One region of the Paenarthrobacter sp. 22069 genome, then DNA from elsewhere that is predicted to be linked to it. Evidence: riboswitches for the same ligand, from Rfam matches in the RefSeq annotation. Region 1 holds a riboswitch; each other region holds the start of a gene.
The links. Region 1 has a riboswitch for cyclic di-AMP ahead of ACTJK0_RS10585 (C40 family peptidase). Riboswitches for the same ligand answer to the same signal wherever they lie in the genome.
Positions count from the first base shown of each region.

Region 1 (4,600 bases):
CAACCGGCCCTGTGATGGCAACTGACGCCGGTGGGAATACGCCCATGGCCGCCTCCGCGGTCAGCCCGCAGCCGCAGATTTCTGCGGATATTGGCGCGCAGATCGACTTTAGCCGTTCCGCCGTGGTCACCAAGGCGGACCCCGACGGCAAGCTGAAACAGCTCCTCAGTGCCCAGTCGGCCGGATCGGTGACCCGCGCGGCTTCTGCCGGCACCCTGGCAGCGCCGTTGGCCACCCTCACCACCGCTTCCCCTTTCGGCTACCGGGTAAGCCCGATCACCGGTGGTACGGGTGACTTCCACCGGGGGCAGGACTTCGTCGCGCAGTGCGGCACGTCTGTCCTGGCGGCGGCCACGGGAACCGTTACCTTCGCCGGCTGGCACCAGTTCGGTGGCGGGAACCGGGTGGTCATCGACCATGGAAATGGCCTGGAGACTACTTACAACCACCTCTCATCCTTCAACGTCAAGGTTGGCCAGACAGTCTCCCGCGGGGACGTTGTGGCACTCAGCGGCACCACCGGCGCCTCCACGGGCTGCCACCTGCACTTCGAGGTGCAGGTCAACGGCGAAGTGGTCGATCCGATGGGCTGGCTGTAACCAAATGACTGCGCACTCTCAGATCCTCGTAACCCGTCGTGACCTGAATGTGACATTGAAGCAAAACTGCTGTACCGTCTAACTCGCGTCAACTTTTCCGAAGTTGACGCTCTTGAGTGGATTGCCTAACTCTGCCACCGCTCAAGGTCCGTTCGCATTTCATCGTCTGGCAGGGGCGGGGGAACCAATTTTGGCCTTCATTCCAGGAGGCCTTGGGGTTAAGTCACGAGCTTTTTTAGGAAAGCACTGTGGCCGGGTGACTCCCATCCGAATCCGACAGCTCACCTCGCAGGCATTGGGAGAGGCTACCTTCGTGTCTTCACGCCATCATTCTGCGCGCCACCGTGCGCAAACGGTTCGCACCAACCCCCTGGATGCCATGTCCAAGGCTGTAAGTGCCAATGCCGGGACCGTGGGCCGCCAGGCTGCCGTTGTGGCAGCTGCATCGGGCCTCATCCTGAGCATGGGCCTGCCCGCGACGGCTGCTGACACCACTGCTGGTGTTTCTGCATCCACTGAGTCCGGCTCCGCCCAGACCGCCCTGGCTGTCACCGCTGCCCCCACGGCGACGGTCTCCTTCGAGCGTCCCGTCGTCAAGACCACCGCTGCACCCAAGGTGGAAGCGGTCCGCACCCAGTCCACCGATTCGGCCAACCCCGCCGCGGCAACCCAGGGTGGGTCGACCGCTGCCAAGACGGCTGAGACTGTCTCCGCCGTGTCTTCTGCGGCCACTTCCGGGATTGCAGCCATTGCCTACACCGGCATCGGCCACTCCTATGTCTGGGGCGGCACCAGCCCCGTTACGGGCTGGGACTGCTCCGGATTCGTCCAGTGGGTTTACGCGCAGGCCGGCATCAGCATCCCCCGCACCAACGCGTGGAGCATCATGACTCCCACCTCCACCCCGCAGCCGGGTGACCTGGTCGTCCAGAACGGTGGCGCACACGTTGGCATCTACGTCGGCAACGGCATGATGATCAGCGCGCTGAACCCGTCGCAGGGCACGCTGCTCCACTCCCCGGCAGCTACCGGTTCATCCTCGTACTACCACTACGGCAACTAGTTCTTGGGCTTCACGCTCCAAGGGCTATTTCTTTGCCCAAAGCTTTTTCGCTAGATCACATCCCCGTTCGGGATGCGCCGGCGTACCCCCAAGATGCCGGCGCGTCCAACCTTCCCTGCCTGCCTACAAGCGGTCCAGGGGAAATACGAAAGAGAGAACTGATGACGACACGTGCTACCGCGCGCCACCGTGCCGAGGTCACCAAAACCAACTCGATCGCTGTCATTGCCAAGGCGGTCAGCGACAACGCCGGCGGCATGGGCCGCCAGGCGGCAGTTATCGCGGCTGCCTCCGGCCTGGTCCTGACCAGCGGCATCGCCGCCAACGCTGCCGACGCCAACGTCAAGCGGGACTCCGCTCCGGCGTCCGCGCTGGAAGTTGAATCCGCCATCGACGCTCCGATCTCCGCAGCGTCCACCATTGCCATCAGCTACGAAAAGCCCGCCGTGACCACTACGCCGGCTCCCGTGGCCGAGCCTGAGCCCCAGGTCGAGGTCCAGGAAGCTGCTCCCGTGGCCCAGCCCGTTGCTGTTCCCAAGGTCACGGCCAAGGTTGCCACCGTCGCCGCTCCCGCTGCCCCCGCCGCGCAGGCATCAGCCAGCGGTAAGGGTGCTGCGATCCTTTCCGCCGCTTACGCCCAGCTGGGCGTGCACCAGGACTGCACCATGCTGGTGACGAACGCCCTGGCCGCTGTCGGCATCCACTTCCATGACTGGCCTGCCGGCTACCTGTCACTGGGTGAAACCGTGCCCATGTCCCAGGCCCAGCCCGGTGACCTGCTGTACTACGCTGATGGCGGCGGCGGCATGGCCCACATCGCTGTTTACGCCGGAAACGGCATGGCCGTTCACGGCGGCTTCAACGGCAATGACACCGTGGTCTTCAGCGCCAATGTCGGCTCCGGACCGGTGGCCATCCGCGTCAGGTAGGCATTTTTCGTGCCGGCCTGATCCAGTGCCGCCCGCGAATTGCTGCAAAGGGACCCCCGCCACCAGGCGGGGGTCCCTTGCGCTTTAAGGGAGTTTCGGGCGGGGCCCTTGCCTTTTCCCCGTCTCCGGCAGGGACTGGGCTCCGCGGCGGCGATTACCTGATTCTGCACTTCTTTGTTTACTCTTGTGATGTCGATCCATAGCCCGGACATGCCGAGGGCAGCCGGCCCTCGTGCCCCTGACGGGTGCGGCCGTGAAGAGGTAAGTGCATGCGCACTCTCGTTCTGAATGCTGGATATGAACCGCTGGCGGTTGTGACTTTCCGCCGGGCGCTGGTGCTTGTGCTCGCGGGCAAGGCGAGCGTGGTGGCCGAGGGTGACGACCCCGTGGTGGGCCCCACTGACGTGCTGGGCCGCCCGTCCGTGATTCTCCTGAACCGCTACATCAGGCCCCGGTACAACCACTCCACCGCGGTCAGCCGCCGCGGAGTGCTACGGCGCGATGGGCATAAATGTGCATATTGCGGCAAGGCGGCACACACCATCGACCACGTGCACCCCAAATCGCGGGGCGGCGCCGATTCGTGGGAAAACCTGGTGGCCGCCTGCCTGCGGTGCAACAACGTCAAAGGCGACCATACTCCCGGGGAAATGGGTTGGACCCTGCGTTTTGTGCCGGAGCCGCCGCACGGAACCATCTGGCAGATCAAGGAACTCGAGAAGCCCACGCCTGCCTGGGATCCCTTCCTTCTTCCGGAACGCGCTGCCTGACCAGCCCGGCCTGTGCCGCCGCCGGCTGTGGCGCTTCCGGCCGTGCCGGTCGCTAGGCTGGGGTCATGCAAGCGAACACGTTGGCGTTTGATGCCCTGATCCTGGCCGGCGGCCGGTCCTCACGGCTGGGAGGGGTGCCCAAGCAAACCCTCGTCTTCAGCGGCCAGACCCTCCTGGAGCGGGCGCTTGCCGCTGCGTCCGGGGCGCGGCTCACTGTCGTTGTTGGGGACCCTGGCGCGCCTGGCGAAGCCCCAGCGGAGTTGCCGGGGGTTATGCAGCCGGCCGCGGTGCTCTCCTGCCGGGAAGAGCCGCCGTTCTCGGGTCCCGCCGCTGCCATCGCTGCCGGCCTTGATACCTTGGCGAAAAATGGTGGTGGTTCGCCCCTCACATTGGTCCTGGCCTGTGACATGCCGCTGGCGTCGGAGGCAGTGGCTGCTCTCCAGCGCGCCCTGGCCGACACCCCTGGGGCAGTCGTCGGGGAGCGCAGCGTCATGGCATCCGCCGAAGACGGCAGGCCGCAGCCCCTGGCTGCTTTTTACAGCACAGCCGAGTTAACACATGCCTGCCGGGAACTCGCCGCCCGGAACGCACTGGTCAACGGCTCTGTCCGGGCGCTCCTTGCTAATCTGGACGTGCAGCTTGTCACAGTCCCCGCCGGCTCCACCTCCGATGTGGATACCTGGGATGACGCTGCCGCGCTGGGGATGGCCGCCGGAAACCAGCGCGGAAGCCAGGACCGGCGGACGGGCGACACTAACGTGGGAGGCAATTCGTGAAAAGCCAGGACGAAACGCTTGAAGAGTGGTGCCGGGCCCTGCTCCAGGCGTACAAGCTGGAGAATGTCCAGATCGACGTCAACGCGGTGCTCTCCCTTGCCGGCGTTGCCGCCCACTCCGTGGTCCGGCCGGCCGCGCCGCTCACCACGTTCATTGCAGGCTTCGCCGCGGGTCTGGCCGCCGCCCCGGGCAGGGAGATCGATCCTGCATCCATGGACGCGGCACTGGCCGTCGCCCGGTCCCTGGCACAGAACTACGGCACTGAAGCCGCCGGGGCTCCCGGCGAATGACAGCGGAACCCCGCAGTGATCCCCACGCACCGCCGGGCAGCGAAGGAGAGGTGCTGACGGCCCGAACGCCGCAGGACAACGCCGGACACACTGACGTGGTGGGCACGACCGGCACATCCGCAGCCGAACAATCCGATTCTGACGTGGACGAACCTGGCCATTCTGCCGGCGGC
Region 1 covers NZ_JBQEQF010000011.1:24,898-29,497, forward strand. The annotation lists gene ACTJK0_RS10580 (M23 family metallopeptidase) at 1-599, shown strand, start outside; cyclic di-AMP (ydaO/yuaA leader) riboswitch at 728-908, shown strand; gene ACTJK0_RS10585 (C40 family peptidase) at 979-1,662, shown strand; gene ACTJK0_RS10590 (NlpC/P60 family protein) at 1,824-2,591, shown strand; gene ACTJK0_RS10595 (HNH endonuclease) at 2,861-3,361, shown strand; gene mobA (molybdenum cofactor guanylyltransferase) at 3,427-4,137, shown strand; gene ACTJK0_RS10605 (DUF6457 domain-containing protein) at 4,134-4,427, shown strand; gene ACTJK0_RS10610 (molybdopterin molybdotransferase MoeA) at 4,424-4,600, shown strand, end outside.

Region 2 (4,600 bases), on a different contig from region 1:
GTTGCTGCCCGCGGCCCTGGTCCTGCTGCTGGCAGGCCTCTGGTTCACCCGCCGCGAAGTCCGCACCTCAACGAGCCGGGCGGCACTGATCCTGTGGGGCGGCTGGCTCCTGGTCACGGCCGGGGTCTTCAGCTTCATGAGCGGCATCGTCCACCCCTATTACTCGGTGGCACTGGCACCGGCCATCGCGGCACTGGTGGGCATCGGCGCCGTCGAACTCTGGCGCGGCCGCGCGTACTGGCCGGCCCGGACCGTCCTCGCAGCGGCCATCCTCGGCACCTCCATCTGGTCCGCCGTACTCCTGGGCCGGGACGCCGCGTGGCTCCCTTGGCTGCGCATAGCGATCATCGTCCTCGGCGTCGTTGCCGCTGCCGCAGTCCTGTTCCGCCTGGACGCAGTAGGAACCTCCGGACGCTTCCGGCGCGCAGGCGCGGCCGCCGTCGTCGTCGTATCCCTCCTGGCCGGTGGACTGGGAACCGCCGCGTGGACCCTCGCCACGGCCGCCACGGCACATTCGGGTTCCATTCCGACGTCGGGGCCGGCGGGGTTGTCAGCCGGCGGCTTCGGCAGCCGGGCCGCAGGACTCCGCGGTGACCGCACAGACGGCAGGGACGCCGCCGCGGACGCTGCTGCCGGTGCAGAAGGCTTCGTCCCTGCCAATGGCCTTCCCGGCGGTGCTGGTGGTCCCGGTGCCGGCGGAGCAGGCGGTCCCGGTGAAGGTACCGCCGACGCCGCCGTGACCACGCTGCTCTCCTCCACCACCACGAAATGGTCCGCCATCGTCTCGGGCGCCAGTCAGGCAGCCGGCCTGGAACTTGCCTCGAACACCAGCGTCATCGCGCTGGGCGGCTGGAATGGCGGTGACCCCTACCCCACGCTCGCCGAGTTCCAGGACATGGTCGCCAAGGGCGAGATCAGTTACTTCATCGAAGGCGGCGGAGGGATGGGCGGCGGCATGGGCGGCCGGGGCGGCCGGGGCGGCAACTCGGAGGTGGTTGCCTGGGTCCAGGCCAACTTCCAGGCCCAGACGGTGGGCAACTCCACCGTGTACCAACTCACCAAGTAGGACGCCATGGCCGGCCGCTTCACCAGCACCACATATCGACGCACCGCCACCAGCCTTGTGCCGTCCCGTCCGGGACAGGCAGCCGAAACAACCCGTACCGCCAGGGGGAGCGGAAAGGACGGCTCTGGCGTCCGGCGGCCCCGACCTGCCCTCGCGCAGCGGCTGGAACTGGCAGCAGTCCTGGCGGGCACGGCCGTGCTGTACCTCTGGAACCTGGGGGCGTCCGGCTGGGCCAATGCGTTCTACTCGGCGGCAGCCCAGGCCGGATCGCAGGACTGGACAGCCTGGTTCTTCGGTTCCTCCGATGCCGCAAACTCCATCACGGTGGACAAGCCGCCGGCGTCGCTGTGGATCACGGGGTTGTCCGTCCGGCTCTTCGGGCTGAATTCCTGGAGCATCCTTGTGCCCGAAGCGCTGATGGGGGTCGGCGCGGTCTGGCTGCTCTACCTCGCCGTCCGGCGGGCGGCAGTACCGGCCACCGGTGACGCAAAGCTCGCGCATCGGGCCGGGCTGCTGGCCGCCGCGGTCCTTGCCCTCACCCCCGTGGCCACGCTGATGTTCCGGTTCAACAACCCGGACGCCCTGCTGGTGCTGCTCATGACGGCGGCCGCCTACGCGGTCCTCCGTGCCATCCAGGATGAACGGCTGGGGTGGCTTGTGCTGGCGGGGGTATTTCTTGGCTTCGGGTTCCTGGCCAAGCAGTTGCAGGTGCTGCTGGTGGTTCCCGGCTTTGCCCTGGCGTTCCTGGTAGCGGCCCGGGGCAGGATGGGGCGGCGCCTGCTCTGGCTCGCTGGCACCAGTGCCGCGATGGCGGCTTCCGCCGGATGGTGGCTCCTGGCGGTGGAGCTGACACCGGCCAGCGTGCGCCCCTACATCGGCGGCTCACAAAACAACTCCATCCTGGAGCTGACGCTGGGCTACAACGGCCTGGGCCGGCTGACCGGCGACGAAACAGGCAGCGTGGGCGGCGGCAATGGCTGGGGCGTTCCGGGGCTGCTGCGGATGTTCAGCAGCGAGTTCGGCGGCCAGATCGCATGGCTCCTGCCGTCCGCCCTGATCCTAGCCGCTGGCCTTCTCTGGGTGGGCCGGCGGGCCCCGCGGACCGACATGGTGCGCGCCAGCGTCATCATCTGGGGCTCGTGGGTACTGGTGACCGGCCTGGTGTTCAGCTTCATGTCCGGCATCATCCACCCCTACTACGCGGTGGCACTGGCACCCGGCATAGCCGGGCTTGCAGGGTTGGGCGGAGTTCTCCTGTGGCAGCACCGGCACCAGCCGGCCGCGGCCATTGCCCTGTCTTCAGCCACAGCAGCGGCGGCAGTCATGGCGTTCCAGCTGCTGGGCACAACCACCGCCTACGGTCCCTGGCTACGCGGGCTGGTCCTGGCAGCGGGCTTGGCGGCCGCGGCCGGGGTTGGACTGGGCAGGCTTCTTCGCCTGCGCTCCACGCAGTGGACGACGGCGGCCCCGTGGACGACGGCGGCCCGGTGGACGGCAGCAGTGCAGCGGACGACGGCGGCGCTCGCCATTGCGGCATCGCTCGCCGGACCGCTGGCGTTCTCCATCTCCACTGCGGCGACGGCCCACAGCGGGGCCATTGTCAGCGCCGGTCCGGCGACAGCATTCGGCGGCCCGGGCGGGTTCGCCGGCAACAGGGCCGGTGGGCCCGGCACGGGCGGCAGTGCCCGGCAGTTCGGCGGTCAGGCCGGACAAGGCCAGGGCCAGGGCGGAGCTGGCGGGGCCGCCGGACGTGGCGGCGGTGGAGGTGGCGCTATGGGTGGTCTTCTCGGCGCCCCCACCCCGTCGGCAGACCTGGTGGCAGCGCTGAAGAACGGTGCAGCGGGGTACACCTGGGCCGCGGCGGTGGTGGGTTCCAATAATGCGGCCGGTTACCAACTGGCAACGGAACTCCCCGTGATGGCGATCGGCGGCTTCAACGGCACCGATCCCTCCCCCACCCTTGAGCAGTTCCAGGAGCTGGTGTCGAAGGGGAAGATCCACTACTTCATTGCCGGCGCAACCATGCGGTCCAGCACCGGCTCAGACGCTGCCACCCGGATTGCACAGTGGGTAGCCGAAAACTTCGCCGCGCAAAGCATCGGCGGGACCACGGTCTACCAACTCGCCGCCTGATCCGAACTGAAACCTGGAGCAATTCGACGCGCTGCGGCCGTGACTTCCGTTACCTAAATGTGACTTTCGCGTTTCATTCCTGTACCGTCGATTGGGTGCGGTCCCCGTTCGGGCCGCATATCCCGGGTTGACGCCAAGCTCTGCCGCTTCCCCGGATTCCGATTGAGCTACGGCAGAGGCGGGGGACCCACCGTCCCGGGCAATGCATGCCCTTGGGGTTAAGCCAGTACGTGTTCTTTCCGTACGGCCGGATGCCCTCATCCGAACCCGACAGCTAACTCCGCAGGTGTGAGAGGCGATCAATCATGTCCAAAAACACGGCAGAAGCACGCCTGCAGGCCAAGGCTAAACACCGGGCCGCCAAGCAGGCCAAGAAAACCACCCTGGGCCAGCGCGCGGGAATTCTCGCAGCATCGTGCGCCGTGCTGGTGGGGGTAGGCGCGGCAGGTCAGGCCACCAGCAGCATGACTCCAGTGTCATCGACCGAGTCCAACACTTCCACGGCAGCGGCCGACTCCCAAATGAGCATTGAGAAGAGCGAGATCCGTTCCAACCCGGCAGCCACCCCCGCCCCGGCAGCCATTACGGTCGCGCCGCAGGCAGCAGAACCGGCCCCGGCAGCGCCCGCACCGGCGCCCGCGGCTCCCGCACCCGCCCCGGCACCCGAGCCCGCCCCGGCACCGGAGCCGGCTCCCGCCGTCGCAATTAACGACCCCGCCGGCGCCCAGGCGTACGCCGCCGGCCAGCTGGCCTCCTTCGGCTGGGGCCCGGATCAGATGCAATGCCTGCAGACGCTCTGGACCAAGGAATCAGACTGGACCACCACCGCCACCAACGCCAGCAGCGGGGCCTACGGGATCGTCCAGTCCCTGCCCGCGGAGAAGATGGCGAGCGCCGGTGCGGACTACCTCACCAACTACCGCACGCAGATCAACTGGGGCCTGGACTACATCAAGAAGAGCTACCAGTCGCCCTGCGGTGCCCTGGACTTCCACTTGGCACACAACTGGTACTAAGCAGGTCACCCCGCAACGGGGAACTGCAGCGCAAGCCGCGGGCCGCCTCACATGATGCGGTCCGCGGCTTGCTTTAAGGGTTGGCCTGCCCCTCATTCCGCCACGGAATGTACTGCACTGACCACCTGTTTCCGTCTGGATCGGCGAAATGGACGAAGTGGCCCCAGTCCTGCACGTCGATGTCGCTGACGTCCACGCCGTTGTTCTTCAAAAAATCGTGGGCGGCCTTGATGTCATTGACCACCATCTGGAGGTTGGATCCGGAGCCTGGCGGGGCGTCCATGAGTCCTTCGCCGATGCAGATGGAGCAGGCGGAGCCTGGCGGCGTCAACTGCACGAAGCGGATGGAGTCCGAGGGCCGCTCGTCATAGTCGGCGTTGAAGCC
Region 2 covers NZ_JBQEQF010000020.1:61,200-65,799, forward strand. The annotation lists gene ACTJK0_RS16335 (ArnT family glycosyltransferase) at 1-1,066, shown strand, start outside; gene ACTJK0_RS16340 (ArnT family glycosyltransferase) at 1,073-3,199, shown strand; cyclic di-AMP (ydaO/yuaA leader) riboswitch at 3,339-3,499, shown strand; gene ACTJK0_RS16345 (hypothetical protein) at 3,505-4,215, shown strand; gene ACTJK0_RS16350 (glyoxalase superfamily protein) at 4,289-4,600, opposite strand, start outside.
Region 2: it holds a riboswitch for cyclic di-AMP, as region 1 does, so the genes downstream of both, ACTJK0_RS16345 (hypothetical protein) here and ACTJK0_RS10585 (C40 family peptidase) in region 1, are expected to answer to the same signal.

Region 3 (4,600 bases), on a different contig from region 1:
TGGTCAACAATGCCGGAAAGCAGGTGGCCCAGGAAGACCTGCAGGACATCACGGACGAGCAGTTCGACCACACCCTGAAGACCAACGTCTACGCCATGTTCTGGGTGACGAAGGCCGCCGTGCCGCACATGCCGGCGGGCTCCACCATCATCAACACCACATCCATCCAGGCCTACAACCCCTCCCCGACCCTGGTGGACTACGCCACCACCAAGGCCAGCATCAACAACTTCACCAAGGGCCTGGCCCAGCAGCTGGCCCCCAAAGGCATCCGGGTGAACGCCGTGGCTCCCGGCCCTATCTGGACGCCCCTGCAGGTCAGCAGCGGCCAGCCCAAGGAGCAGCTGCCCGAGTTCGGCCAGTCCACTCCCCTGGGCCGGGCGGGCCAACCCGCCGAGCTCGCCCCCGCCTATGTCTTCCTGGCCTCACCCGAGTCCAGCTACGTGGTGGGCGAAACACTGAACGTCAATGGCGGCAGCCCCACCCCATAGCTTCCGCTCCCGGGAACCGCCGGCGGCGAACGCCCTCAGCGGTCGGCGTCCTGGCCGGACGCATCCTGGTCTGCCAGGAGCCGGTCCGTAGCGGGGTCGGGCTCGCCGCCGAAGAATTGGGCCAGTACCGTTTTGAACACTGTTTCTCCGGGTGCAGCCCGGAGAAACAGTGTCATGGACGAGCGGAGCTTTTTGGCGTCGATGCCGCCGAAGACGTCCTGTGCAGACTGGTCGGCATGGTTCGCCAGGACCATGGCACATTCGAGCAGCCGCGGACCGAGAACCTCGTGGTCCAGGTAAGCACGGGCCTCGGCAAGCGAGGAAATGGCATACCGGCGTGAGGTCTCACTCTGCCCGAGCCCGGCAATCTGCGGGAAGATGAACCACATCCAGTGCCCGGACTTCCTGCCCACCTGGAGCTCCCCCAGCGCCTGCTCATAGGTTCCGCCGCTGTTCTGGGCGGCGACAAAGCGGTCAAGGCCAAACTGATCATTCATGGGGTTCTCCTGGATGCATTCAAAAGGGACAAGTCTTCCTCAAGGGATGCAGCGGCAGCCTGCAACTGCGGGTCCGGGTCTTCCCGCCACCTCGCCAGGACAACGGATGCCCGTTGCTGCTCCCGCTCCCCCAGCCCTGCCAGCATGGGCGCCAGCACATCGGCGAGGAGCGGCGCTGTCAGATCCGCCGCCTGCGCGGACCGAAGGAGACCCTCCAGCCGGGTCAGGTCCGAGTGCCGGAGCAGCCGAACGCGCGACTGCAGCAGCACCACGGCGGCCAGGCGGCGTTCGAAAACGGGCCGGCCGCCCGGCCGCGGCTGGCCCCACAGGGCGGAGGCCAGCATCACGGTGTCGTCATGGTCAAGGTCCTTGAACTTCCGCAGGGCATCGCGGACCGTGCCACGGACTGCCCCGATGGAGGAACCGTAGGAGGCAAGGCGCCCGCCCAGCCGGTGCGCCACTTCGTCCGCACGGTACCAGGCACCTTCGTTCTGGAGGGTCCGGTCGATGAATTCCGCCGCGGCGGACACTGTCTCCGCAGGGCCCGTCATCGTCCGCGCCCCGTGGAGGCGTGGAGGATGCAGAACGGCGTCCAGGGCCGCGCTTCGAGCCGGCCCTCGGCGATGGGTTCCCCGCACGCAGCACAGATGCCGTAGGTACCTCCGGCGAGCCGGGCCAGGGCAGCTTCCACCTCGTCCAGTCCGGCGGAGCTTTGCTTCAGGAGCGCCGAGGCCTGCGATAGTTCGAAGGCGATGGTGGAGCCTTCGGGGTCATGCTCATCGTCGACGTTGGAGTCGCGGCGTGCCGAGTTTGCCGCGTCAATGTCGGCCCGCAGCGCGGGCAGCAGTGCCATGCGCCGTGCCCGCTCATCTTCGAGCAGCGCACGGAACCGTTCGAAATCTGGCATGGGGAAAGCCTAGCGCGTCAGTCAGTACCAGTTCAGGGACACGGAGTGGTTCCAGGCGGCGCACGGGGAGCCGTAGCGGTCGCGGATGTAGCCGAGGCCCCACTCGATCTGGGTGCGGTAGCTGGTCAGCCAATCGCTGCCGGCGCTGGAATACTTTCCCGGCGGCAGGGCCTGGGGTATTCCGTAGGCGCCTGAATAAGGGTTTGTGGCGGTGGTCAGCCACCCCGATTCCCTGGTCCAGAGCTGGGCGAGGCAAAGGAACTGGTCCTGGCCCCAGCCGAAGGCGGCGAGCCGTCCGGAAGCGTAGCTTTTCGCCCCGGCCGGGTCATTCACGGCCCCACCGGGAACGGAAGGCACGACGACGGCGGGCGGGGCGGGTGCCACGGGCGGGGTACCAGGAGCAGGAGCGGCCGGATTGTCGGCGGGAGCGGCGGCCTGCACGGGATCCGGCGGCGCCGGATTTGGCTGAACGGGACTTTGCTGTACGGGATTTTGCTGTATGGGAGTGCTGGGAAGGGCCGGGGTTCCGAAGGGTGCCGCAGGTTCGGCGGGTGCGGGCAGCCGCGCAGCAGCGGCCGCGGCGGCCGCCTGCCTGCGGGCCTGTTCCCCGGCTGCAGCACGCCTGGCCTCCTGCGCCTGCCCGTAGGCGGCCAACGCCGCCTGGCCCTGCCGGTACTCCCCCTCAAGGGCCGCCGTCGTCCCCTTCAGTGCAGCCAGCTGCGCCGTCAGCTCCTCGCTGTGCTGCTGTTCCTGGGCGACCTGCCGGCCGAGCGCGTCACGCGCTGAGCGGGCAGAATCCAGTTTTGCTTTGGCCTCCGCCGACAGCCGCTCCCGCTCGCTCCTGGCAGCCCTTTCCTGTTCCGTGAGGGCGGCGGCGACCCTGCCGGCGGCCCCCGCTTTTTCCACCAGCGCGGCAGTCTTGTCACCGACCAGCTTGACCAGGTTCAGTCCCTGCACGCTGTTGGTGCCGAGGGCGTCCAGTGCCACGAAGAAACCCGCGTTGGTGCCCCCGGTCTTGTAGGACTGCGCGGCAAGGGCACCAATGTCTTTCCGGCGCCTGGCCAGTTCATCGTTGGCCCGCGCTGCCTGCGCGGTCAGGGCTTCCAGCCTCAGCGTCGCGGAGTCGAGTCCGGCCTGGGCGACGGCGTATTCGGCCGCCGACCGGACGGCGGCGTCCCCGGCGGCTTCCGTCTGCTGCTGCAGTCCGTCCAGGAGGCCTGTAATGGTGGTGATTTCGGCTGCCTTCGCGGCTTCCGATGACTGCGCCGCGTGCACGTCAGCCCAGGAGGGGTAGCCGGCGGGCGGGGCGGGATCATCCGCAGTGGCCGGCAGCGGGAAGGATGCCACCGCCAGGGCCAGCAGGACCCCGGTCAACCGGCGCCGGGGATTGATCACGAACAGGGGCATAGTCCCGAAGCCTACCCTTCGCCGGGGCCTGCAGGCAGGGGTCCGTTTCGGGATTGTTATCGCTGGCCTTTCCGGGACGTCAGCCAAGGTCAGCCCGGAAAAGGCTGTCCGGATCCATTCGGTGGCGGAATCCGAGAGGACCACCTCGTATGTTACCCAAATGTGACAATTAGCGGGAGCGCGGGTTATGGTCTTCTGGTGTCCCTCTCAGTCGGGACATTCCCATCAGTATGCCGAGCCCTGCCGCTGATCATGGGACACAACCGCTCCAGCTGGCAGGGACGGGGGAACCAAGTTTCCACGGCCACGTGTGTGGCCTTGGGGTTAAGTCGATAGTGTCTCCGTACGTCACGGGGTGCTTCCGGCCGGGTATCTCCAGCCCGAACCCGACAGCTCACCCCGCAGGCATGGGAGAGGCGATCAACCGTGTCAAAAATTTCCACCACTGCCCGTCACCGCGCGACCCCGGCCCGCTCCATTGTGCTCGAGGGCCTCGCCGTCACAGCCAAGTCCCAGGCCCGCTCGCTGGGCCGCCCTGCGCTCGCCGTTGCTGCGGCATCCGGCATTGCATTCGGCGTTGGCGCCCCGGCCCACGCCGGTGTGACCGGAGCGGACACCACTGATAACAGCAGCGTCCAGGCATACTCCGCGCCCGCTGCAGCCCCCGCGGCTGCCACGGGAAGCGTGCACACCGTTGTTTCCGGTGACACCCTCGGCGCCATTGCGTCCGCCTACGGCGTCGGCCTGAACGACCTCCTTGCGGCCAACGGCCTGGGTCTGTCCTCGATCATCTACCCGGGCGACCAGATCCAGATCCCCGGCGCAGGCTACACGGCTGCTCCTGCTCCTGCCCAGGCACCGGCACCGGCACCGGCACCCGTCCAGACTGCCGCAGCCACGGCACCGACGAACACCGGCATGAACATGTCCTACGCTTCGGCCACCACGGGCACCGGAACCGGCGCAGCCATCCTGGCATCCGCCTACAGCCAGGTCGGCGTGAACCAGGACTGCACTGCCATGGTTGAGAAGGCGCTGCGTTCCGTTGGCAAGACCGTCGGCGACCTCGCGCCCACCCAGTTCTTCCAGTACGGAACGGTGGTAGGCGCTCCGGCCCCCGGTGACCTCATCATTACCTCCGGCCACGTGGGCGTTTACGCCGGCGACGGCCAGGTTGTGAGCGGTGGCGTCAACGGCTACACCACCCAGGTCCACTCCATCAGCTGGCTCAGCGGCTACTCCGTGGTCCGCGTAGCCTAGGTTCGACCCAGCCTCGCCCGCCGAGGCGGCGTCACGCA
Region 3 covers NZ_JBQEQF010000009.1:27,272-31,871, reverse strand. The annotation lists gene ACTJK0_RS09075 (glucose 1-dehydrogenase) at 1-491, shown strand, start outside; gene ACTJK0_RS09070 (DUF1810 domain-containing protein) at 527-988, opposite strand; gene ACTJK0_RS09065 (DNA alkylation repair protein) at 985-1,539, opposite strand; gene ACTJK0_RS09060 (TraR/DksA C4-type zinc finger protein) at 1,536-1,895, opposite strand; gene ACTJK0_RS09055 (lytic transglycosylase domain-containing protein) at 1,917-3,302, opposite strand; cyclic di-AMP (ydaO/yuaA leader) riboswitch at 3,554-3,725, shown strand; gene ACTJK0_RS09050 (LysM peptidoglycan-binding domain-containing protein) at 3,729-4,562, shown strand.
Region 3: it holds a riboswitch for cyclic di-AMP, as region 1 does, so the genes downstream of both, ACTJK0_RS09050 (LysM peptidoglycan-binding domain-containing protein) here and ACTJK0_RS10585 (C40 family peptidase) in region 1, are expected to answer to the same signal.